One region of the Enterococcus spodopteracolus genome, then DNA from elsewhere that is predicted to be linked to it. Evidence: predicted binding sites of a transcription regulator. Region 1 holds the regulator's gene; each other region holds the start of a gene.
What was found. The regulator LexA, encoded in region 1, represses DNA repair genes until DNA is damaged. The targets are predictions, from matches to a motif close to CNAACANNTGTTNG.
Positions count from the first base shown of each region.

Region 2: a site for LexA is predicted at 1,423-1,436, ahead of ruvA (Holliday junction branch migration protein RuvA). Genes of this name have one in related genera too.
Region 3: a site for LexA is predicted at 4,480-4,493, ahead of P3R27_RS11355 (Y-family DNA polymerase). Genes of this name have one in related genera too.
Region 4: a site for LexA is predicted at 1,516-1,529, ahead of P3R27_RS12200 (Y-family DNA polymerase). Genes of this name have one in related genera too.

Region 1 is NZ_JARJHD010000005.1:3-5,877, reverse strand. It holds gene P3R27_RS07990 (SDR family NAD(P)-dependent oxidoreductase) at 1-523, shown strand, start outside; gene P3R27_RS07985 (LapA family protein) at 533-967, shown strand; gene recJ (single-stranded-DNA-specific exonuclease RecJ) at 1,202-3,499, shown strand; gene P3R27_RS07975 (adenine phosphoribosyltransferase) at 3,513-4,025, shown strand; gene P3R27_RS07970 (hypothetical protein) at 4,230-4,448, opposite strand; gene lexA (transcriptional repressor LexA) at 4,627-5,250, opposite strand; gene P3R27_RS07960 (DUF896 family protein) at 5,402-5,653, shown strand; partial or broken gene P3R27_RS07955 (thiamine pyrophosphate-binding protein) at 5,752-5,875, shown strand, end outside.
Region 2 is NZ_JARJHD010000003.1:159,706-165,580, reverse strand. It holds gene treP (PTS system trehalose-specific EIIBC component) at 1-1,306, shown strand, start outside; gene ruvA (Holliday junction branch migration protein RuvA) at 1,458-2,060, shown strand; gene ruvB (Holliday junction branch migration DNA helicase RuvB) at 2,073-3,074, shown strand; gene P3R27_RS05800 (TetR/AcrR family transcriptional regulator) at 3,123-3,725, shown strand; gene P3R27_RS05795 (low molecular weight protein-tyrosine-phosphatase) at 3,773-4,237, shown strand; gene P3R27_RS05790 (hypothetical protein) at 4,374-4,748, shown strand; gene brnQ (branched-chain amino acid transport system II carrier protein) at 5,044-5,875, opposite strand, start outside.
Region 3 is NZ_JARJHD010000011.1:15,165-21,039, reverse strand. It holds gene P3R27_RS11375 (prephenate dehydrogenase) at 1-685, opposite strand, end outside; gene aroC (chorismate synthase) at 699-1,865, opposite strand; gene aroB (3-dehydroquinate synthase) at 1,866-2,930, opposite strand; gene aroF (3-deoxy-7-phosphoheptulonate synthase) at 2,945-3,964, opposite strand; gene P3R27_RS11355 (Y-family DNA polymerase) at 4,518-5,875, shown strand, end outside; gene P3R27_RS11350 (hypothetical protein) at 5,872-5,875, shown strand, end outside.
Region 4 is NZ_JARJHD010000014.1:26,638-32,512, reverse strand. It holds gene P3R27_RS12215 (hypothetical protein) at 275-673, shown strand; gene P3R27_RS12210 (hypothetical protein) at 741-863, shown strand; gene P3R27_RS12205 (hypothetical protein) at 1,247-1,450, shown strand; gene P3R27_RS12200 (Y-family DNA polymerase) at 1,560-2,885, shown strand; gene P3R27_RS12195 (hypothetical protein) at 2,878-3,225, shown strand; gene P3R27_RS12185 (hypothetical protein) at 3,635-5,251, opposite strand; gene P3R27_RS12180 (hypothetical protein) at 5,789-5,875, opposite strand, start outside.

The DNA.
Region 1 (5,875 bases):
TAATGCTGGATTTGGCATCTTTGAGGATTTCTTATCCTTTGACTTAGGAAAAGCCTACGATATGTTCGAAGTCAATGTCTTAGGGATGATGGTATTGACACAAAAATTTGCGATCGATATGGCAGAAAGACGTCAGGGACATATCATCAATGTGGCATCTATGGCAGGAAAAATGGCGACAGCTAAATCTACGATCTATTCCGCTACTAAATTTGCTGTTTTGGGCTTTTCAAATGCGTTACGTTTAGAGTTGAAGCCTCTAGGAGTCGCGGTCACAACGGTAAATCCCGGACCAATCGAAACGGAATTTTTTGATAAGGCTGATCCAAGTGGTAGTTATTTGGAAAAAGTCGGTCACTTAGTTTTGGATTCAACTAAATTAGCACAAACGATCGTGCGAGCGATGAAACATCCTAAACGTGAGATCAATCAGCCGGTGTTGTTAGAAATCGCGTCTAAATTTTATGCACTTTTCCCAACCATTGGGGATTATTTTGCAGGTGGAATTTTTAATAAAAAGTAGGTGAAGTAAATGAAAAAGCAAGGTAGTGTGATCGTTGGTTTTTTACTTGTACTTGTTATTGTCGTGTTCGCTGTATTGAACAATCAAAATGTTCCTGTAAGCTTTGGATTTGCTTCTTTTAATGCGCCATTGATTCTAGTGATCATTGGTTCAGCATTGATTGGTGCATTGATTGTATTTTTAACAGCCTTTACAACATTATGGCAACAGAAAAAACAATTAAAACAATTAACAAAAGAATTAGCAGAGAACCAAGCAGATATCCAAAAGAAAATCGAAGAGGCGACAGAAGAACAACAAAGACAATTTCGAAATGAACGTGCGGAACTTGAAGCGGCCTATCAAGCAGAATTACAAGCAAAGCAAATACAGATCGAACAAATGCAAACACCTTCTGAATCACCTTCTCAAACACCAAAGCAAAGTGTTAATTACTTTGATTAATCAAAGATCACTGTTGATTTTCTAAAAAGCAAATAAAAGAAAGTGATAGAAATCACTATCTTAGGAATTATTAGAGGATTTTTTATCCAATTTCTAGCAGGCAACCAAAGTGGGCAAACGAATCTGTTATGTCTACTTTGGTTTCTTTTAGTTGGATATGTCAAAATCTATTCTTCTGAAATTCTTTTTTTTAGAGAAGACGTTTGCTATAATGACTAAGTTAGGGGTGAGCATGTGAGACGAGCGAATTTTGATTGGAAGGTCAATGAAACAACACCTTCTGAATCTTTTATCCAAATAATCAAACAGCAGCAATTGTCTCCTTTGATCGGTCAATTACTGTGGCAAAGAGGATACCGAGAGGAAGAAAGTATCCATCAGTTTTTACATCCAAAAGAACAAAAACTCTATGATCCTTATTTGATGTTTGACATGGACAAGGCAATCAGCCGAATCCAAGAAGCGGTGATCAGCGGCGAGCAGATCTTAGTTTATGGAGATTATGATGCAGATGGTATCACCAGTGCGACCGTCATGAAAGAAACGTTAGAGTTGCTAGGTGCCCAAGTGGAAGTCTTTTTACCTAATCGATTTGAACATGGGTATGGACCTAATCTAACCGTTTATCAAGAAAAAATAGCCGCAGGTACCCAATTGATCGTGACTGTCGATAATGGTGTAGCTGGGCATGAAGCAATTGTTTATGCACAACAGCAGGGAGTAGATGTGATCGTGACAGATCATCATGAGTTGCCTAGTGAATTACCGGCGGCTTATGCAATCATCCATCCCCGCCATCCACGAGGCAATTATCCTTTTGGAGAATTAGCAGGTGTCGGTGTCGCATTTAAAGTAGCGACCGCTTTGTTGGAAGAACCACCAGCAGAATTTTTAGATTTAGTCGCAATTGGCACAATCGCTGACCTTGTCTCTATGACCGATGAGAATCGGACGCTAGTGGCGTTAGGCTTAGAGGCAATTCGTCATACCGAGCGAGTAGGCTTACAGGCGCTGTTTGCGAAAAGTAGTGTACGTGCGAATGAAGCGGATGAAACGATGATCGGTTTTTCGATTGCGCCGCGCTTGAATGCCATCGGCCGGATGGGAGACCCTAATCCAGCGGTTGAATTACTAGCCACATTCGATGAAAGTCAAGCTCAGACGTTAGCTGAGCAGCTACAAACGGTCAATGAAGAACGTAAAGCGATCGTTGAGCAAATCACCTCAGAAGCATTGGCGATGATCAATGAAGAGAACCAGATCCATTTATTAGCACATCCTGGTTGGCATGAAGGTGTACTAGGGATCGTCGCAGGAAAAATCATGAACAAAACAGGAAAACCAACAATCGTTCTAGATATCAAAGACCAGTCTGTTGCAAAAGGATCAGGTCGAAGTATCGAAGCGTTGAATCTTTTCGATATGCTGAATGAGATGCGTGAATTGTTTACATTTTTTGGCGGCCATCATGCAGCAGTCGGATTAACAATGCCAACGGAAAATATCCCTCAGTTACAAGACCGGATGAATGCTTATATAGAAGAAAAGCAAATCGACTTGTCCAAAGGTCCTGTGTTGGCGATCGATGAAATCGTCTCCCCAAAAGATGTAACGGTCGAACAAATCGCCACATTGAAATTACTGGCACCATTCGGAACAGATAATCCTGTACCTAACTTTTTATTCAAACAGGTTGCTGTCCAAAATGTGAAACGAATCGGCTCGAACCAACAGCACTTGAAGCTCTCTTTAATAGATGAAGATAGTCAATTAGATGCTGTCGCGTTTGGTTTTGGCCCTCAAGAAAACGAATTTGTAGACGATTCACTTGATATTGTAGGACAATTATCGATCAATGAATGGAATGGGCGCAAAAAACCGCAGCTGATGATTTCTGACTTTGAAGTAGAAGGATTGCAAGTATTTGATTGGCGAGCGAAACGTTACCGAACACTAGCAAATGACATCGAAAGTCCGTTCTATTTAGCGTTTGATGAAGCATCGATCAAAGAACTAAATGAGTCGATACAAAAACACATCATTCGTTGGACAGATAAAGAAATGATTCAATCATGGATTCAGGAAAATGAACCAAACGCATTAGTCGTGATCGATTGTCCAACGGATTTGACCGACTTGAAAGAGATCTTATCATTTGGCTCCTTTAGCCGAGTTTACTTTTTAGGTATTTCTGTTGATGAAGCATACTTGAACGGTGTAGGAACAAGAGAACAATATGCTCGACTCTTCAAACTGATCCATGCGCAAGAACGGATCGATATCCGACATAAATTAGGTGCAATGGCCAATTATTTAAAAATTCCACAAAAATTATTAATTTTTATGATACAGGTGTTTTTTGAGTTGAAGTTTGTTACAATAAACAATGGTGTTTTGGAGAAAGTCGCAGATCCGGCGAGTCATCCATTGACTGCAAGTGACCGCTATCAGGAGCGATTAAAAAAAATCAAGTCAGAGGAATTCTTACTATTAAGTGACATTCCCACAATAAAAAAATGGTTAACAACCTAGGAGGAAACAATAAGTGGATTTAAAAAATTATATTGCCAGTATTCCTGACTATCCGTCAAAAGGAATTATATTTAGAGATATCTCGCCATTGATGGCTGATGGAGACGCTTATCGTGAAGCAACGAAGCAAATCGTTGATTATGCGAAAGAAAAACGTATCGATATGGTCGTTGGACCAGAAGCACGTGGATTTATCGTAGGTTGTCCAGTGGCTTACGAATTAGGCGTGGGCTTTGCTCCTGTTCGTAAAAAAGGAAAATTACCTCGTGAAACGATCGAAGTCACTTACGGACTTGAATACGGTACAGATACCTTGACGCTGCACAAAGATGCAATTCAACCAGGACAAAGAGTCTTGATCTGTGATGATTTATTAGCAACAGGTGGAACAATCAAAGCAACGATCGAATTGATCGAAGAACTTGGCGGAGTTGTTGTGGGTTGTGCCTTTTTGATCGAGTTGATGGACTTGCATGGTCGTGACAAAATCGAAGGCTACGACATGATTACCTTGATGGAGTATTAATCAAATAAAATATTGAACAGAAACCCCCCTTCCACAAACGGATGAATCGTTTGCGGAAGGGGATTTTCGTTGGATGAGTAGCCTCAATTTATTGATGGAACAATTGAGTGCAAGGAGTAGGTAGTCAGTTTGTCGTTAAAAAAAGCAAACGAGCGATCATCGTTTGCTTGGACGGAATTTTCATAGAAGCGATCTTATTTACTTTTACGAGTGCCTGGAGCTGTAATAGGTTTCGTGATAGAAGGAGTCTTCATGGGATTGACGACGTTGTGATTGACGGTATTTTTTTTCATCCCACAACATAAACCACAATGTAAACAAAGGAACAAAAACCAACAATGCTGTACGTAGACCAAAATTACCAATAATAATACCTAAAAACAAAACGATCAATACTAAACCAAAACGTCTCATTGATTTCATGATTTTCACCTCTTTATAGAATGCGAACAAAAGTTCGTACCGTTAGTATACGAACTTTTGTTCGGTTTGTAAAGAGGGAAGTTCAAAAAGAACAAAGATATCTACTAAAAAGAGGAAAAGACGAGCTTGAGATCGTGATCTCAAGCTCGTAGATAAATAACTGAATTTTCTTTTCTTATCAATAAATATGACTACGGTACAGACCAACGACACGACCTAAGATCGACACCTCATCTAAAATGATCGGTTCCAGTAAATCATTCTCGGGTTGCAAACGGAAATGATCTCTTTCTTTATAGAACCGTTTGCAAGTTGCTTCGTCTTCTGCAGTCATCGCAATCACGATATCACCATTTTGTGCAGTTTCTTGTTTGCGGACAATGACATTATCGCCATCCAATATCCCAGCATTGATCATACTTTCTCCTCGGATCGTCAACATGAACAGACTGCCTTCTTCTGAGGAAAGGTTTGGTGGGACTGGAAAGAAGTCAGAAGCTTCTTCGACAGCTAGTATCGGCTCTCCGGCAGTAACAACGCCGAGAACAGGGATCGTCGTTGGGCGAATCCCAATTTTTGATAATCCTTGTTGCGTCAATTCGATTGCACGTGGTTTCGTAGGGTCTCTTTGAATAAAGCCTTTTTTCTCTAATCGGGCAAGATGACCATGGACTGTCGATGTTGAAGAAAGCTGAACAGCTTCTCCGATCTCACGGACAGTCGGTGGATAGCCTTTTTGGGTCACTTGTTCGTGAATATATCTTAAGACTTCGATTTGTCTTGTTTCAGTTTGTCGGGCCACAAGGTACACCTTCTTTCACTTGATAACTAAATAGTACCATAGAAAACACTTGATTTCAAACAAATGTTCGCATTAAAGACTATTGATGTAGTTGTTTTTTTTTCATTTTTTATATAAGATGTAGGAGAAGCAAAAGCGAGGAGGAATAGTTGTGTTATCGCCTGAAAAAATCGAACGTATCAATCAGTTAGCTAAAAAGAAAAAAGCAGAAGGATTGACACCAGCTGAAGTCAAAGAGCAAAAGGAATTACGAGAAGCATATCTGACAGCCTTTCGTTCTGGCATGAGACATCATATTGAAGGGATGAAAGTGGTTGATCCCGATGGAAATGATGTCACACCAGATAAATTGAAAGAAATCCAGAAGAAAAAAGGCCTCCACGACCGAAATAGCAAGTTTTAGTAAAAAAAACTAAAAGTCGTTGCTTTTTTAGAGGAGATACTATAAAATTAGAAGTAGAAATATAGGTAAAAAAAACCTAAATTACAGGAGGGGTTACATTGTTTGATAAAATTGATCAGCTTGGTGTGAATACGATCCGTACATTGAGTGTCGATGCAGTACAAAAAGCAAATTCAGGACATCCGGGGTTACCAATGGGTGCCGCGCCAATGGCTTATGCCC
Region 2 (5,875 bases), on a different contig from region 1:
ACAAATGATTGGTTACCAAGCGCAAGTCATTCCAGCGATGCTTGCCGGATTCTTACTTGCTTATTTAGAGATTTTCTTCCGTAAGTATATCCCACAATCGATCTCAATGATTTTTGTCCCACTGTTTTCACTATTACCAACTGTTATCGCGGCTAATGTAGTCTTAGGTCCAGTCGGTTGGGCAATTGGTAACTGGATCTCATCAATCGTGAATACTGGATTGACTTCATCGATCAGTTGGTTATTCAGTGCGTTATTTGGTTTCTTGTATGCCCCACTGGTTATTACGGGATTACACCATATGACAAATGCAATCGATATGCAGTTGATTGCTGACTTTGGTTCAACCAATTTATGGCCAATGATCGCATTGTCAAATATTGCGCAAGGATCTGCCGTACTTGCAATCATCTTCTTGCATCGTGGCAATAAAAAAGAAGAACAAGTTTCTATCCCAGCGATGATTTCTTGTTATCTAGGGGTAACGGAACCCGCAATGTTTGGGATCAACTTGAAATATGTGTATCCATTTGTAGCTGCAATGATCGGTTCTGGTGTAGCAGGAATGTTTGCGAACTTGATGGATGTTCGAGCAAATGCGATTGGTGTTGGTGGTTTGCCAGGAATCTTAGCAATCCAAGCACAAACGTGGTTACCATTCACGATTGCAATGATCATCGCAATCATCGTACCCTTTGGTTTAACTGTAGTGTTTAGACGTAAAGGGATTTTGAACAAATTAGATCCAGTCAATCCAGAAGAAGTAAGTGTTTTACAAACTGCGGAAGGCGTATCTATTCCTACACAAAACTTTGAAACCGCAGGAACAACTGCTGTAGCCACTGCCAATGAAGAGTTATTCGCCGTTGCAGATGGACAAATCAAAGTAATTACAGATGTGAATGATCCAGTTTTCTCACAAAAAATGATGGGTGAAGGCTATGCGATCGTTCCTGACAATCAAAAAATCTATTCGCCAGTAAATGGTAAAGTAACTAGTGTATTTGAAACAAAACATGCAATCGGTATTCTAAGTGAAACCGGTATGGAAGTTCTTGTTCACATGGGACTTGATACTGTCGAATTAAAAGGTGCACCTTTCAATGTTCTTGTAAAAGAAGGCGATCAGGTCTCGCCAACTAAACAACTAGCAGAGATGGATCTCAGTGCTGTTGAACAAGCAGGTAAACAAACAGATGTCTTAGTTGTTCTAACGAATACGGACAAAGTGGCTGATTTCTCATTAAGTAAATCAGGTCAAGTACAACATGAAGAAATGATTGGTCAAGCATCTATCAATCGCTAATACACAGAGAAAATATGCTACGAGTTTGGGTCTTTATCAAAGACTTAAGCTCGTAGTTCTGTTTTTGGGAACACTTTTTTTAAATCGCAAAGTATGCTACAATGGATAGAAATATGGGAACGTATGTGTGCGAAAGAAAGAGGAAATTTCAATGTATGAATATCTAAGAGGCATCGTGACTTTTATCAGTCCGTATTATATCGTTGTAGAAACGCAAGGGGTGGGCTATCAAATTGCGTTAGGTAACCCTTATCGCTATAGTAGTAAGTTAGATAAAGAAGTAAAAATCTATGTTCATCAAGTTATTCGTGAAGATGCACATTTACTATACGGTTTTGATTCACTCGAAGAGAAACAATTGTTTTTACGATTAGTCAGTGTTTCAGGGATCGGACCGAAAAGTGCCTTAGCGATCATGGCGAGTGACGATCATTCCGGCTTGATCCAAGCGGTGGAAACTGGCGATGTGACTTACTTGACGAAGTTCCCAGGTGTAGGTAAAAAAACAGCACAACAAATGATCTTGGATCTAAAAGGCAAGTTTGGCGAGTTGAGTATCGATACGCCATTTTCTTTATTTGATGAAGCAACGGTGCAAGATGCAACTGCCTTGTCAGAGGCAATGGAAGCTTTAGTTGCTCTCGGCTACAGTGAGCGTGAAATCAAACGAGTAGAGAAACAACTCAAAGAAATCGACAATCAAACAACGGATGAGTATCTAAGGCAAGCATTGAAATTGATGATGAAAAAGTAAGGAGGATTCTTGATGACAGATGAATATCTTCTCTCACCAGAACCTGGTGAGAATGAATTGAGTTTAGAAAAATCTTTACGCCCTCAATTGCTTGCGCAATATATCGGTCAACATAAAGTCAAACAAGAATTGAGTATCTACATCGAAGCGGCACGTAATCGTGAAGAACCGCTAGACCACGTCTTGTTATACGGTCCTCCAGGTTTGGGGAAAACAACGATGGCTATGGTCATTGCAAATGAGATGCAAGTCAATATCCGTACGACAAGTGGACCAGCCATTGAGCGACCCGGAGATCTGGTGGCAATTTTGAATGAACTAGAAGCAGGGGATGTCTTGTTTATTGATGAGATCCATCGCTTACCTCGCGTGGCAGAAGAAATGCTTTATTCGGCGATGGAAGATTTTTATGTAGATATCATGGTAGGGCAAGGGCCGACCGCTCACCCCGTTCATTTTCCGTTACCACCTTTCACGTTGATCGGTGCAACGACTCGAGCAGGGATGCTGTCTGCACCTTTACGTGACCGTTTTGGGATCATTTCGCATATGGAATACTATGAAGAAGAAGATTTGAGAGAAATCGTTTTACGATCTGCCGATATTTTTCAAACGGAGATCATCACCGAAGGGGCTTTAGAAATCGCACGACGTTCCCGTGGGACCCCGCGGATCGCTAATCGCTTGTTAAAACGAGTGCGTGATTTTGCCCAAGTACAAGGAAATGGCAAGATCGATCAGTTGATTGCTGACCGCGCATTGACACTCTTACAGGTCGATCAAGCAGGATTGGATTATGTCGATCAGAAATTGCTACGTACGATGATCGAGCTGTATGGTGGGGGCCCAGTCGGTCTAAGCACATTATCCGTTAATATTGGAGAAGAGCGAGAAACAGTCGAAGATATGTATGAACCTTTTTTAATCCAAAAAGGCTTTTTGAAACGGACTCCTCGCGGGCGGATCGCTACCGCCTATGCGTATGAACACTTTGGCTATGACTACCAAGTGTGATCACTCTTTTCTATTGAAAGAGCAAATAGTAGAATATTGATTGAAGAGATGGGAGGGATCATTTTGGGAGACGCTTCACATACGAAACAAATGATCAAAAAAGTCTTGGTGTTGCTTTGCGAAACACAGCCTTTTCGCAAAATCAGTGTGCAACAGATCGCACACGAAGCAGGCATCAACCGACAAACATTTTATTATCATTTCACCGATAAGTATGATTTATTGCGTTGGGTGTACTATGAAGATTCATTGCATTACCTAAAAACAGAATCGCTTTCTCTCGATAATTGGGAAGAGCAAGCATTGCTGATGTTAAAAGCCATTGCCGAAAATAAACAGTTCTATTCAAGTACCGTTAGTTCAGAACAGGAGATTCTGCAAAAGCAATTTTCTGCGTTGATCCAACCCTCATTTATTAAAATATTTGAGCAAATGGATGAAGAAAAACAACTAACTTCCAAAGATAAATTATTTTATGCGCGTTTTTTCTCTTATGGCTGTAGTGGAGTCTTAGTCAATTGGATCACACAAGGTTATAAAGAAACACCCTTAGAAGTTGCCATGCAGTTCTTTCGTTTAGCCAAAGATACTGAATTGTATTCGTATCGGTTGTACGCACTAGAAGAAGAAATGGAGACAAGAGACGAATGACCTTTTTCATCGATTCCATCAAGTAGGAACAAAAAGGAGAGAATGTTATGACGAAAGTATTATTTGTTTGTTTGGGAAATATTTGTCGTTCACCCATGGCAGAAGGGTTATTAAAAAAGAAAGTGGCAGAAAAGGATTTGGCAGATTCTTTCGTCATTGATTCTGCTGCAACGAGTACTTATGAGGTAGGTAGTGCCCCTCATCCTGGTACCCAAGCGATATTGGCAAAAGAGCACGTGGATACACGTCAAATGATTGCCCGCCAAGTACGTCGAGAAGACTTCCAGAATTTTGATTGGATCATTGGCATGGATCAATCAAATGTTGCCGATTTGAGGCAATTAGCGCCTATTGAGGCCCAAGACAAAATCCAACTATTTTTGAGTCCGGTCATGGGTAAGGAAGCACAAAATGTCCCTGATCCATATTACACAAATAACTTTGAAGAAACCTATCGATTGATCAATGAAGGCTTGGAAAAATGGCTTGAATTATGGATGGAAGTGAAATAAAATAACAATTGTATTATTTTTATGTTTTAGATAAAAGTTGGTATAAATTAAACTATATTCTTGTTTTTTTAAGAAAAATTGGATAAAATAAGAGTAATTAAGTAACATATTCTTAGCTAGGGGAGGGGTACATTCAATGGATGAAGAAACAGTATCACCAATGAAGAAGCTGACAAAGTTAGTGACTAATACTTCGTTTCAACTTTTTGATTCATTTGTGAATGACACAGAAGAAAAAGCTGAGAATGTACGGTTACAAGGTGAGTTCATTCTAGAACTCCAGAAAGCTGCAGCTCAGAATAGTTTAGTGATTCTACAAGTGCGCGAGAAACCATTAAGCAATAAGTACGAAACCTTTTCCGGTTGGGTAGCAACGAAAACAGTTGAACACGAGCGAGTGATGATCCGCTTGCAAAACCAAGAGCAACAAATCCGAATCGTCCCAATTGAACAAATCGAAAAAATCACTAGTCTTTCACCTACGGGAGACCAAGAGCGATTATCTAAATAAGAATAAAAGCTATGAAAAAGTAGATTGCTTTTTCATAGCTTTTTTATATGTTTTCCTTACTAGAGAGAGCGGATCTAAAGATTCTCAAAGAACTTGATTTGTTGGATAGGTATGAATAAAAAAAGGACCTGCTAGCCGGGGAGCTAGCAGGAAAGGAGTTAAAAATGAAAAAGTGTTGTTAGGGTTGTTTGTTGGTATACTTATATATTAAAGGTGAGTTGTGAATATTTTGTGACGAAAGTTTACCAAAGTTGTTAATTTTTTTATAGAAAAAGTTAAACATCTCTTTGTTTTGTTAGCTAACAATCAAGTCAGACTTTTTTTCATTTTTGAAGAAACTCCAGAGTAATCCGATGATAAAGCCAATCAATGCTGGTGTGATCCAGCCCATTCCTAATGAGAAGAATGGAAGATAGGAATCAGCGAATGTTAAAATTCCTTTGACGAAACTTGTTTGCTTAATTGAATCAGGACAAGCATTCAGTCCATCCACGATGGAAGCGAGTAATGTGAAATATGTGGTCATTCGATAAACAGAAGTACGTTGTTTAAATAATGGGCCAAACAACACAAGTAAGATCAAGGTCATTGCCAACGGATAAATAAACATCAAGACCGGTAAAGAAATCTGAATAATATTCGTCAAGCCCACGTTTGCAACTAAACATGCCAATAAACTTGTTCCGGTTACAAAGAATAGATAGCTTCTTTTAGGAAACAATTCAGTGAATGTTTCTGCGAATGCAGTAATCAGTCCGATACCTGTTTTTAAACAAGCAAGAATCACGATAAAGGCTAATAGGATACTCCCGTAAGTTCCTAGATAGTGATCAGCAATTTGTGCCAAAGCGATACCACCATTCGCACTCATAGGGAATGTTCCTAAACTCATTGTTCCTGCATAAGAAAGTAGGGTATAGATGATCCCCATCAAAACGATGCTGATCGCGCCTGATTTGATCGTATCTCTTGCAATATCAGAAGGCTTTGTGACACCCATGCCACGAATCGTTGTGACGATAATGATCCCAAAAGCTAAGGCAGCTAACGCATCCAACGTGTTGTATCCTTGTGTAAAACCAGTGAAGAATGCTTGGTTTTGGTAGTGAGGTTGTACAGGCGCATCC
Region 3 (5,875 bases), on a different contig from region 1:
AAATATCTGTCCACATTTTAGGATCAGATGAAGCAATACGAGTAATATCTCGAAACCCTCCGGCTGCAAGTTGGGATGCTCTTGGATGTTTCTGATTGAGTTCATCACTGATTTGCACTAAACCAGCAGCCACGATATGAGGCAAATGACTTAATACGCCAACGATCTCGTCATGATTTTTGGCTTCCATCAACACAAATTTTGCTCGAGTCGGTTCTAATAGTTCCATCAGTTCAGCTACACGATCACTCTCATGATCATTGGTCAATATATAATAAGCTTCCTCGAACAAATTGGGATTGCCGGCTTTGACTCCAGATTTATGCGAGCCTGCCATTGGGTGTCCACCAATAAAAGTAAAAGGTAATTCCTTAGCCGCTGTCATGATTGCTGCTTTCGTACTGCCAGTATCACTGACCAATACAGTTTCCTTTAGCGGAAGTGTCGCTAATTGTTGCAAATAGTCCAAACTAACTTGTACAGGAACCGCTAATAAAATGACGTCCATTTGACTCGCTTCTTCGATCCCAGACACCAGATGATCCACTAATTGGACTTCTTCTGCAATTTTTCTTGTTTCTGCTGAATGATCCCATCCATAAAGAGTCACATTCGATCCTTTGATGGCTCGGCAAAGCGAAGCGCCAATCAGACCTAAACCTAAGACAAATACCTTTTTCTTCATATCCATCTCCTCACTAAAAGTCTTGGATCATCTGCCGATGACTGGCAACAGATTTTTTCAGCTCACTCATGTTATCGGCTGGGAAATGTTCAAGGATCTCCACGGCAAGTGCTGTTGCAATGACGTGTTCAGCTACCACAGAAGCTGCTGGTACAGCGGTACTGTCTGAACGTTCGACACTTGCTTTATAGGCTTCTTTTGTGTCGATATCCACACTCATCAACGGCTTGTAAAGTGTAGGGATCGGTTTCATCACACCACGAACGATGATTTGTTCCCCATTTGTCATCCCACCTTCAAATCCACCTAAATGATTGGTTGTCCGACGGTAGCCTTGTTCTTGATCCCAGGTGATTTCATCCATCACTTTAGAACCTGGTAAAGTCGCTGCATCAAAACCGATCCCAAATTCTACCCCTTTGAAGGCATTGATACTCAGCATGGCTTGTGCTAATTTTCCATCTAATTTTTTATCCCATTGGACATAACTACCCAAACCAGCCGGTACATTTTCAACCCGGACTTCGACGACACCACCTAAGGTATCACCTGCTTTTTTTGTCTCATCGATCAATGTTTTGACTTGTTCTTCAATCTCAAAATCGACCATGTTGACTTCGGAGATCGTTGTTTTTTCCTTGATCACCGCCACAGGTAGCACTTCAGGAATCGTTGCTTTGACCCCTCCAAGAACTGCTACATGACTGGCAATTTCAATATCTAGTGCTGCTAGGATCTGTTTTGCTAAAGAGCCGATTGCCACACGCATGGTCGTTTCTCTAGCTGAAGACCGTTCTAACACATTCCTAAGATCTTGATGTTGGTATTTCATTCCACCAACTAGATCCGCATGTCCTGGACGAGGTTTTTCTACTCGACGACGTGTGACATGTTTTTCTTCGATTGGCTCGACTGACATCACCGTCTGCCAATTCTTCCAGTCTTTATTCTCCACGATCATTGTGATTGGCGAACCAAGCGTTTTACCATGTCGAATACCTGAGGTGATTTGGACACGATCTTTCTCAATCTTCATTCTGCCACCACGACCGTACCCCCCTTGTCGCCTCGCAAGATCTTCATTGATTTTTTCAAGTGAAACTTCTAAACCTGCTGGGATACCTTCAATAATGGCAGTTAACTGTGGACCATGAGATTCTCCTGCTGTTAAAAAACGCATTTAGTTGCCCTCCTCTAAATAATCTTTCACGGATTCAAGCGGGATTTCTTGGATTCTTGCTTGTCCGATCGTATCTAATAAAATGATTTTCAATGTCTTTCCACGTGCCTTTTTATCATGGGTGATCGCATCATAAAGGGATTGCTCCTCCCACGGTTGGTACTTGATCGGTAACTGATACTTTTCGATCATTTGGATCAATTGCGCAGTGATACCCACTGGTGATTGTCCCAGCTTTTCGGCTTGTTTGGTGATTTGCACCATACCGATCGCTACGGCCTCGCCATGACTGATCTGACCGTAACCAGCAGTATTTTCGATGGCATGTCCGATCGTATGGCCAAAGTTCAGTAACAAACGATTCCCGTTATCGAATTGATCTTCTTCAACAACTTGTTTCTTCACACGCAACGCCTTTTCAATGATTTTTTCACTATTAGCCAGTAAGTCAGCAACTCCTGTTAAGCTTGCCAAATCTTGCCATAGCGTTTCATCACTGATTGCCCCACACTTGATGATCTCAGCGATCCCTTCTTGGATTCTACGCTCTGATAACGTCATTAACGTCTCTGGATCGATCAATACCCCGTCTGGTTGTGCAAATGTCCCAATCATATTTTTCGCCATGGGTGCATTGATTGCTGTCTTTCCGCCAATGCTTGAATCGACCTGTGCCAGTAGGGAAGTCGGAATCTGGACAAATGAAATCCCTCGCATATAGGTGGAAGCAACGAAGCTGGCTAAATCGCCAATCACTCCCCCTCCAAGTGCGATCACCGCATCACTACGCGTAAATTGTTCTTCTGCTAAAAACGCATAGAGGTTAGCTGCCATGTCGAGTGATTTGCTACTCTCCCCAGCTGGAACAACATAATGGACGACTTCGTAGCTTGCCCGCAACTGTTGACAAATTTTTTCGCCGTATATCGGAAAAACATTCGTATCACTGATAATCGCGATTTTTTTATTTTTCCAGATTCCTTCAATCCACTCAGACACATGATCGAGAGCATTTCGTTCAATGATGATCTCATAGCTTTTTTCTGGTAAGACAACTTCTAACATGACGCTCCTCTTTTCTATAAGGCTTTGATTTTATTCATTGCTTCAACTAAAATCTCGACTTCTTCCATCATTCGTAGGTAGTTCTTTTCATTCAATGATTGCTGTCCATCTGACCATGCGTGGATTGGATCAGGGTGGATCTCTACGATCATCCCATCTGCGCCACTAGCAACACCGGCTCTTGCCATTGGTGATACGAGATCCCAAACCCCTGTACCATGACTTGGATCAACGATGATCGGGAAATGACTTAATTTTTTAATGATCGGTACAGCACTTAGATCGAAGGTATTGCGTGTCGCTGTTTCGTAAGTACGAATACCACGTTCGATAAAGATGATGTTTGGATTGTTTTGTACCGCAATGTATTCCGCCGCGTTTAACCATTCTTCGATCGTTCCTGAAATCCCGCGTTTCAAGCCAATTGGTTTTCCTGTTTTCCCAACAGCTTCTAATAGACGAAAGTTTTGCATATTTCTGGCGCCGATCTGAATGATATCTGTGTATTCGCAAACGACATCGATATGGGCTTCATCCATGACTTCGGTAATGACTTTTAAGCCGTAATGATCCGCTGCTTTACGCATCATTTTCAGTCCTTCTTCTCCTAATCCTTGGAAAGCGTATGGTGATGTTCTAGGTTTGTAGGCTCCTCCACGTAGGACCGTTGCTCCACCAGCTTTTGCCATACGAGCAGTTTCCATGATTTGTTCTTCGCCTTCTACTGAACAAGGACCAGCCATCGTCACAAAACTACCATCACCGATTTTCAGGCCATCCACATCAACGACTGTATCTTGCGGATGAAATTCTCGAGAAGTCAGTTTGTACGTATTAGAGATTTTTACTGCACGCTCCACCGTGTCGTATCTTTCAAATGGTACACCTTGGATAATTTTTGGATCACCGATCAATCCTAAAACAAGACGATCTTTGCCGTAGTTGATCTGGACATCCAAGCCCTCTTCCTTGATACGTGAAAGTACTGGTTCTAGTTGGTTTACTTCAATTCCTGGTTTAATAATCAAAATCATAAGATAACATCCTTTTTTATTTTTATTTTTTTATCTCTGTTTGAACACTTGATCGACAATGGGAAATCGTTCGTTGTTTACTTAAAATAACTCGTTGGAAAATGAACTACTGTGGTTCTCCTTTCGTTAGGTATAAAAAAAGCCCGCCGTAGACAAATCTACAGTGGGCCTTCACCAATTCTAACAAAAAAGCCACTATAGATTTTCATCTATGTGGCGGACAAGTCATCTCAAACATCCTTAGCCATCATAGATACAAACGTTGTGTTTGCACCCATGAATGTCATGAATACAAACCTATCTAAAATAGCTAAAGTAATACGTATTCAGTTGTGAATTCAATGTGATTTTCATAAGAAATCGCTCCAAACTGATTTAAGATTGGTTTAAGTATAGATTTCTTTCTGAAATAAGTCAACTACTTTTTCAAATCTTTTTCTTTTTATGCTAATGATCCTTTAGAAGAGCGATGTTTTTTTTAAAGTTCCTATTGATTTTTTCGTTGACAAAAAATACGAACATGTGTTCTAATCATGTAGAAGAGGTGACTGTTATGTTTAAAAATCAAAATCCTGTATTTGACTATCATAAAGAACCTTCTAGAGATATTTTATGTATTGATTGTAAGTCATTTTATGCTTCTGTTGAATGTGTCTCACTTAGATTAGACCCTTTAACAACCAAACTAGTTGTTATGTCGTACCCCGGAAATTCATGGGAAGAACGTGGTAGCGGGCTGATCCTTGCCTCTAGTCCAGCTGCAAAAAAAGCCTACGGGATCACGAATATCAGTCGTGCGCGTGATTTGCCCTTTCCTTATCCCAGTGATTTATATATTGCCCCACCACGAATGGCTTATTATATGGAGAAGAACAAAGAAATCAATGCGATTTATAAAACCTATGCAGACGAGAGTAATCATCATGTCTATTCGGTCGACGAAAGTTTTTTGGATATCACAAATAGTTTGAATTTGTTCGATGCTCCTGATGCGCGGACACTTGCAAAAAAGATTCGTCAAGACGTTTATGATCAGACAGGGATCTATGCCACGATCGGTATCGGTGATAATCCACTATTGGCAAAATTAGCTCTGGATAATGAAGCGAAGGATACCCGAGACATGATCGCCGAATGGCGTTATGAAGACGTCCCTGAAAAACTTTGGCGGATTCCTCAGCTGACAGATTTTTGGGGGATCGGTCGAAAAACAGCGATTCGTTTAAATAAAATGAACATCCATAGCATCTATGAGCTTGCACATGCGGATTACTATCGTTTAAAAAGTGCAATGGGGGTAATTGGTACACAACTTTATGCCCATGCCTGGGGAATCGATCGAAGCTTTCTTGGTGAAGTCTACACCCCTAAATCAAAAAGCATCGGAAATAGTCAAATCCTCAATAAGGACTATACCCGTCGAGAAGAGATTGAAATCGTGATCAAGGAAATGGCGGATCAAGTAGGCACACGCTTACGTCGAGAAGAAGCAAAAGCACAAGTAGTTAGTCTGTGGGTCGGTTTTTCTTTGGGCTACACAGATATTTCAGGAAAAACTGGGTTTCACCAACAGATGAAAATCGAACCGGCCAATGCCAGTCATGTCTTAGCAGAAGCACTATTGATGATTTTTGATCGACATTATCAACGGCAAGATATCCGAAGTATCGGCGTCAACTGTTCTCGCTTAGTTTATGCGACTGGCTTGCAATTGAATCTATTCGATGATCCTAACGAGCAAGTCAATGCGGCAAAGATTGACTTTGTCGTGGATAAGATTCGACAAAAGTATGGATTCAAAGCAATCGTCCATGCACATAGTTTACTGGAAGGTGGTCGAGCAATCGCCCGCAGTTCGCTTGTAGGCGGTCATGCTGGCGGAATGGCTGGTATTGAAGGTGAAGGACATGC
Region 4 (5,875 bases), on a different contig from region 1:
ACTATTTAAAATACACCCTAATCATACACTAGAAAACCAGATTTTTCAATGTCATGCCAGTGTCTATTTAGGGTACACCCAAATTTAACAAAGATAAACCCCTTGTTCGTATCGTTTTTATACCGCACTATTTCATACGAATGTTCCATGTACCCCAATTACAAATGGGATCAGAAAAAATTCTATATCATGTTAAATGTTAAATTTAATATGGTTTACTAATTGTTAATATAACTATGATAAAATTAGTAAACTTTAAAAAGGCGGTATTTATATGGATAAAAAGAAACTTATAATTTTGGTAGTATTTTTATGTATCATATTCTTTTCTATTGCTTTTTATTTTATTAGAAAGAAAGCATACGAAACAAAGTTAGAAGATGGAATGTTTTCTTATGCAATCCAACAAGGTATTCCGAAAGAGAAAATAAAAAAAACTAATATGAAATATTATCCAAAAGGTCAGCGTTACGAATATGAAATTTATATCAACAATCTTGATGACAATAAATATTTTATTTTTTCTTATGTTTTAAAAGAAAGTCCATTTAAAACATATTTATTTCAAGAAAAAATAGATACTGCTTCTATTGATTCTAGTGCATATATAGATGGTTCTGTCGTGGGACTAGAAGATAAAATGGCTAAACCTTTGCTTGATAAAATTCAATGATGATGACTAGATATAATTTAGGGCTATGTCGACTAGATGATTAAATAATATTTATAGGATGGTTATTATGAATGAAGAGGAAATGAAAGAGTATTACGAAAAAATAAAAAAAGAAGATGAAGTGGATCTAGATTGGTTAATTGCATTAAAAAGAATAAAATTAGATGATAAAAGAAATTTTTTAATTTAGTTCTTGTGATTTTTATTTCTGGATTTGTGTTAGTATTGCCTAACTTCCTTTTTGTAGATGTTCAATTCACTAGTATAATAGGCACAATTTACTATTTAGCTTGGTATATTTTTACAATATATTGTGCTGTTATTAGCTATCGTATATATAAAAAAATGTTGGTAAGGTTTTAGCAGAATTAGAGGTATTGGAGTATATTAAAAAACAACAGTTACCGAAGTGAATGTTATTCCTTAGTTAATAGAGAGGAATTTTAATAACGTTAAAAAAACGTGTTCATACGAGCATTCTAAGGTCAGGTTCACTCATTAAGATGTATCATTGGTCGAACGAAGCGTCATACCAGCTACGAATAGACATATTTTTAGGGAGGAACGAAGTAAATGAAAGAACAACAATTAGGCTATACTTTTTGGGGACGTCCATTATATGGATTAGAACGAAGAACGGCTGTATCGATTGACTGTGATTGTGGTGAATTGATTCAGCAAAATATTCAAACGAAACAATATCAATGTAAAAATTGTGGGAATTGTTACCAATTCATTGATCAAGACTTCCAATTGCTAAATGAAAAAAATAAGTAGGTTTATTATAGTCAGACAATTAGTCTGACTTTTTTGCTATTTTAGAATGTTCCCCTTTACAAAAGCGAACGTATGTTTGTATAATCGAATTGAAATGGGGGAGAAAAACATGCTTGATTACTCAAATGAGCCAGTCAATGATTACTTTTTGATCGATATAAAAAGTTTTTATGCGAGCGTTGAATGTGTCGAAAGAAATTTAGATCCATTAACAACGCCTTTAGTTGTGATGAGTCGAGCAGATAATACAGGGTCAGGGCTTACTTTAGCAGCGTCACCAACTGCCAAAAGTAAATATGGAATCACAAACGTTAGTAGACCTCGTGATCTACCTTATCCTTTACCTAAAGAATTACACATTGTACCACCAAGGATGAACTTATATATTAAAAAAAATATGGAAGTAAACAGTATTTTTCGGCAATACGTCGCAGATGAAGACTTATTGATTTATTCGATCGATGAGTCGATTCTAAAGGTAACAAAATCACTAAACTTATTTACGACACCTGATACAAGAAGTGAGAGACGAAAACAGCTCGCAAGAAAGATACAGCTACACGTTTACCGTCAAACTGGTTTAATTGCAACTGTCGGAATTGGTGATAATACACTTTTGGCTAAACTTGCCTTAGATAATGAAGCTAAGCATAATAAAGGATTTGTTGCGGAATGGACGTATCAAAATGTGCCAGAAAAAATTTGGACGATTAAAGAAATGACGGACTTTTGGGGTATCGGATCACGCATGAAAAAAAGATTGAACCATATGGGGATTCTGAGTATTAAAGATTTAGCCAATTGGGACCCATACGCGCTTAAGAGGCAACTAGGGGTTATTGGACTACAGCTCTATTTTCATGCGAATGGGATTGATCGGACAGATATCGCAGAACCGCCAGAACCAACCAAAGAGAAATCTTATGGGAATTCTCAGGTGCTACTGAAGGACTACACGAGGAAAGAAGAAGTTGAGATCGTGGTGAAGGAAATGGCAGAACAAGTGGTTACACGTATTCGGCAGCATAAGTGCAAGACTGGTTGTGTTCGCTTGTATATAGGTACGTCGATTCTGGAATCAAAGTCAGGGTTTTCGCACCAAATGAAAATCCCACTCACTGATAATACGAAAGAGCTTCAGTACTACTGCCTGTATCTATTCAACAAATATTATGAAGGACAAGAAGTAAGGCACGTTGGAATTACGTATAGTAAGCTCGTTTATACCGATTCGCTTCAGCTTGATTTGTTTAGTGATCCACAACAACAGATTAATGAAGAAAAACTAGATAAGATTATCGACAAGATCCGACAGAAATATGGATTTACGTCGATTGTACACGCTTCTTCTAAGTTAGAAGGCGCACGTAGTATTACTAGAAGTACATTGGTTGGTGGACATGCTGGCGGCAATGGAGGGCTTAATAATGATTGAATATAACGATCGAGGACGTTTGAAATGGGCAGGATTTTATCTTTCAGATCACACAGAAAAGATCGATGCCGACGTCGAGCAGCGTGTAAATCAAAACTTGGCCAAAGAACAAATGACGACTGAAGAGATTACGGAAGTGTTAAACGCTGCTGTCCTGAAAAGAAAAACTGTTTGTATCCAAAAGGAAGAACGAGACTCTGAAGGCTACTATCCGGATGATATTATTGGTGAAATCAGAGGACATGATGAATTAGGAATCTTTGTTGAAGAGCATAAAGTCCATTACGATGAAATTCGCCACATTGGAATTCAGAAGTTAGATAAATGGAGTCAGCTATAAATATCATTCAGCAGTACGAATGGTGCTATATTTGCTATGAAGAATTAATAGATGAAATCTGGGGATACGGGCAACAACTGATTAATGATGTTGGCGTTGATTGCTTCAGTTTCTATGTTGGTGCTAGTTCTGGTTATCATAGTTATCAGTATTATATATATCCTTATAAATTGCTGTTCCAATAGTCTTCTATATCTGATAGTAATATAATATTTAAAAAACACATGTTGAGCCGTTTTAGTAGGTTTAGCATGTGTTTTTTAAATATTTAAAGCTTCCAGATAATTTATTATCAATTTTCCACTAATTATTTGAAAATAGTGTCATAATCTAGCCTAGGGCTATTGCTATATCAACTTCATCAAATAACGTCCGCTTCTTTGTAATTGTAACTTTTAGTTTTTTTCATCTAAGAAATTGTGTCTTTAGGATCCAATTTATTTATAATACTACTTTTTCTTGGAATATCATTTTCAATCAGAATATCTATAGCTTGATAAATTGTGGAAGAGCTATAACTTTTTCCAACATAAAGATTAGTAGAAGAAGATATTGTATCTTCAAAATTTTCCTCAATTTTATCAATCTGACCAGATTCTTTTAATAGCTGGAAATATTCGTATAAGTCTTTTGAAGTACTAAAAAGGCATTCAATAAACCCATCAAATATTATTAAGCCATAAGGAAATAGATAATAATATATAGCGTTCTCAATCATTTTATCAAGAAAAGGATCTATTTTTTTTATTTCTATTTCTTGGATATATTCAGAATAGGCTTTGGTTATAGTTAATTTTTCGTCAATATCTTCAAAAGATATTTGCTCCCATTTGGGAATTTTGGTATCAAACCAATTATGTGTCTTAGCAATTTTTGAAAAAAATAATTTTGTTTGAATATCAATCTCAAAATGATCTGGATAATTATAATGTTGAATAGGCCATCCTTCAGTTTCATATTTTAGTATCATTTGATCTGCCAACTTTATGACAAATGATATTTCGTTAAAGCAATAATTACCCATATTTCCAGCAGTTCTAATGTCATTTGCTTTACGAACAGATACATACAAAATATGATAAATTTGTGATGGTGTATATGTTTCTGTCCACCGACCAATAGCATCGAGAAATTTTTCTATCTTCTTATCATCAGCTAATTCTTTATCAAAGTTAAGTCTTTTCATTTGGAAAACAAACAGTTTTAATAATTCTTCGGAGATACATTTTTTCCAAAGATTGATGTACTCTTTAATTGAGATATCGGTAAAAGTTTTCGGATATTTTAATTCTTCAAACAAACTATTTTCATTTTCAGATTTTTCATCTTCAACATTAATAGATAACCAGGTTTCTTGGAGTGAATAATCAAAACCATTATCAGATATGTTTGAAAAAATCTTCATCGGATTTTGGGTAGAAATCTTAAGTATTTTTTTTTCGCATAGATCTCTTACCATGGCTAACTTCACGCTAGTTTTTGAAGTAGCGTATTGATTAAATGGAGGTATCAGATATCCGAGTTCTGTTCCGGAAGCTTGAAGAATAGCTGCTAAATTAATTCGATCTAAGATGCTGATCTCTAGCAGATCAACCACAGTACCTTCATAAATACTAGATATCAGTTTTTTGAGCTTAGTATGTTCTTCTTTTTTCTTATTATTACAATTGTCACAATTGCACTTGCGATACTTTTTTAAAACAGAATATTCTATATGATTACACTTTTCACAAATAAAATCAGGTTTTGAAGACTTTAATGAAGACTTACTTGGAAGTTGAGTAACCATTTTACAATTATCATATGGACATTTTTCACTTACATAATAAGATGGAAGATAAGAAGCAAATCTAGATATGTTTTTTATTGATAGATTATATTTTTTGATCACTTGTTTTACGGACAATTCATCTGTGTAATAGGCATATAAAAGATCTTTCATATTTTCATCCGAAATGCCATAAAATGGATTTTGTTTGTCTTTAATTGAAACTAGAGTATAGTCTTTTATTTTTTCAATTAGCATGGAATAAGCCTCCTCAGAAAGAAAAAATTTTATAGTCTCCTAATACTGATACGACAGCTTTGAAATTCACTTAAAACATAATGTTAATTATATAATGTGATAATGTGGAATTAATAGGAAGTTTTAAAAGTATATCACGTATAATATTTTCAATTTAACTTCCGATTTTAGTATATATTTTGTTAATTTCTAAATCAATGTTTTGTAAAGAAGCAAGCATATAATCATTACCCCACTACATCACTGTAAGCTTTTTAAAGTAATATATTATATTACTATCAAATAAAGTACTGTTTTCTTTAAGAAATACGAACGTATATAAATTTGATAGATTCTCTTAAGTAAAAGATTTTACCAGGCAAAAAAATATTTATTTAGAAAAAAATTTATAACTTACTACCTTAATTTAAAAAGGGGAATATTTTTTTGAAACGTGTAAAAAAAGAGGTATAATGGACATTTAAAAATGTATTATATACTACTATTATTTCATGTATAAAAGGTACTACCATAACTATGAATTATGGTAGTACCTAATTAGTGTTTATAGTTCATACCCCAATTGTTACGTATAATCGTATTAGTTTCTGCCTCGATTTCATCAACTGTTCTAATTATAGTACC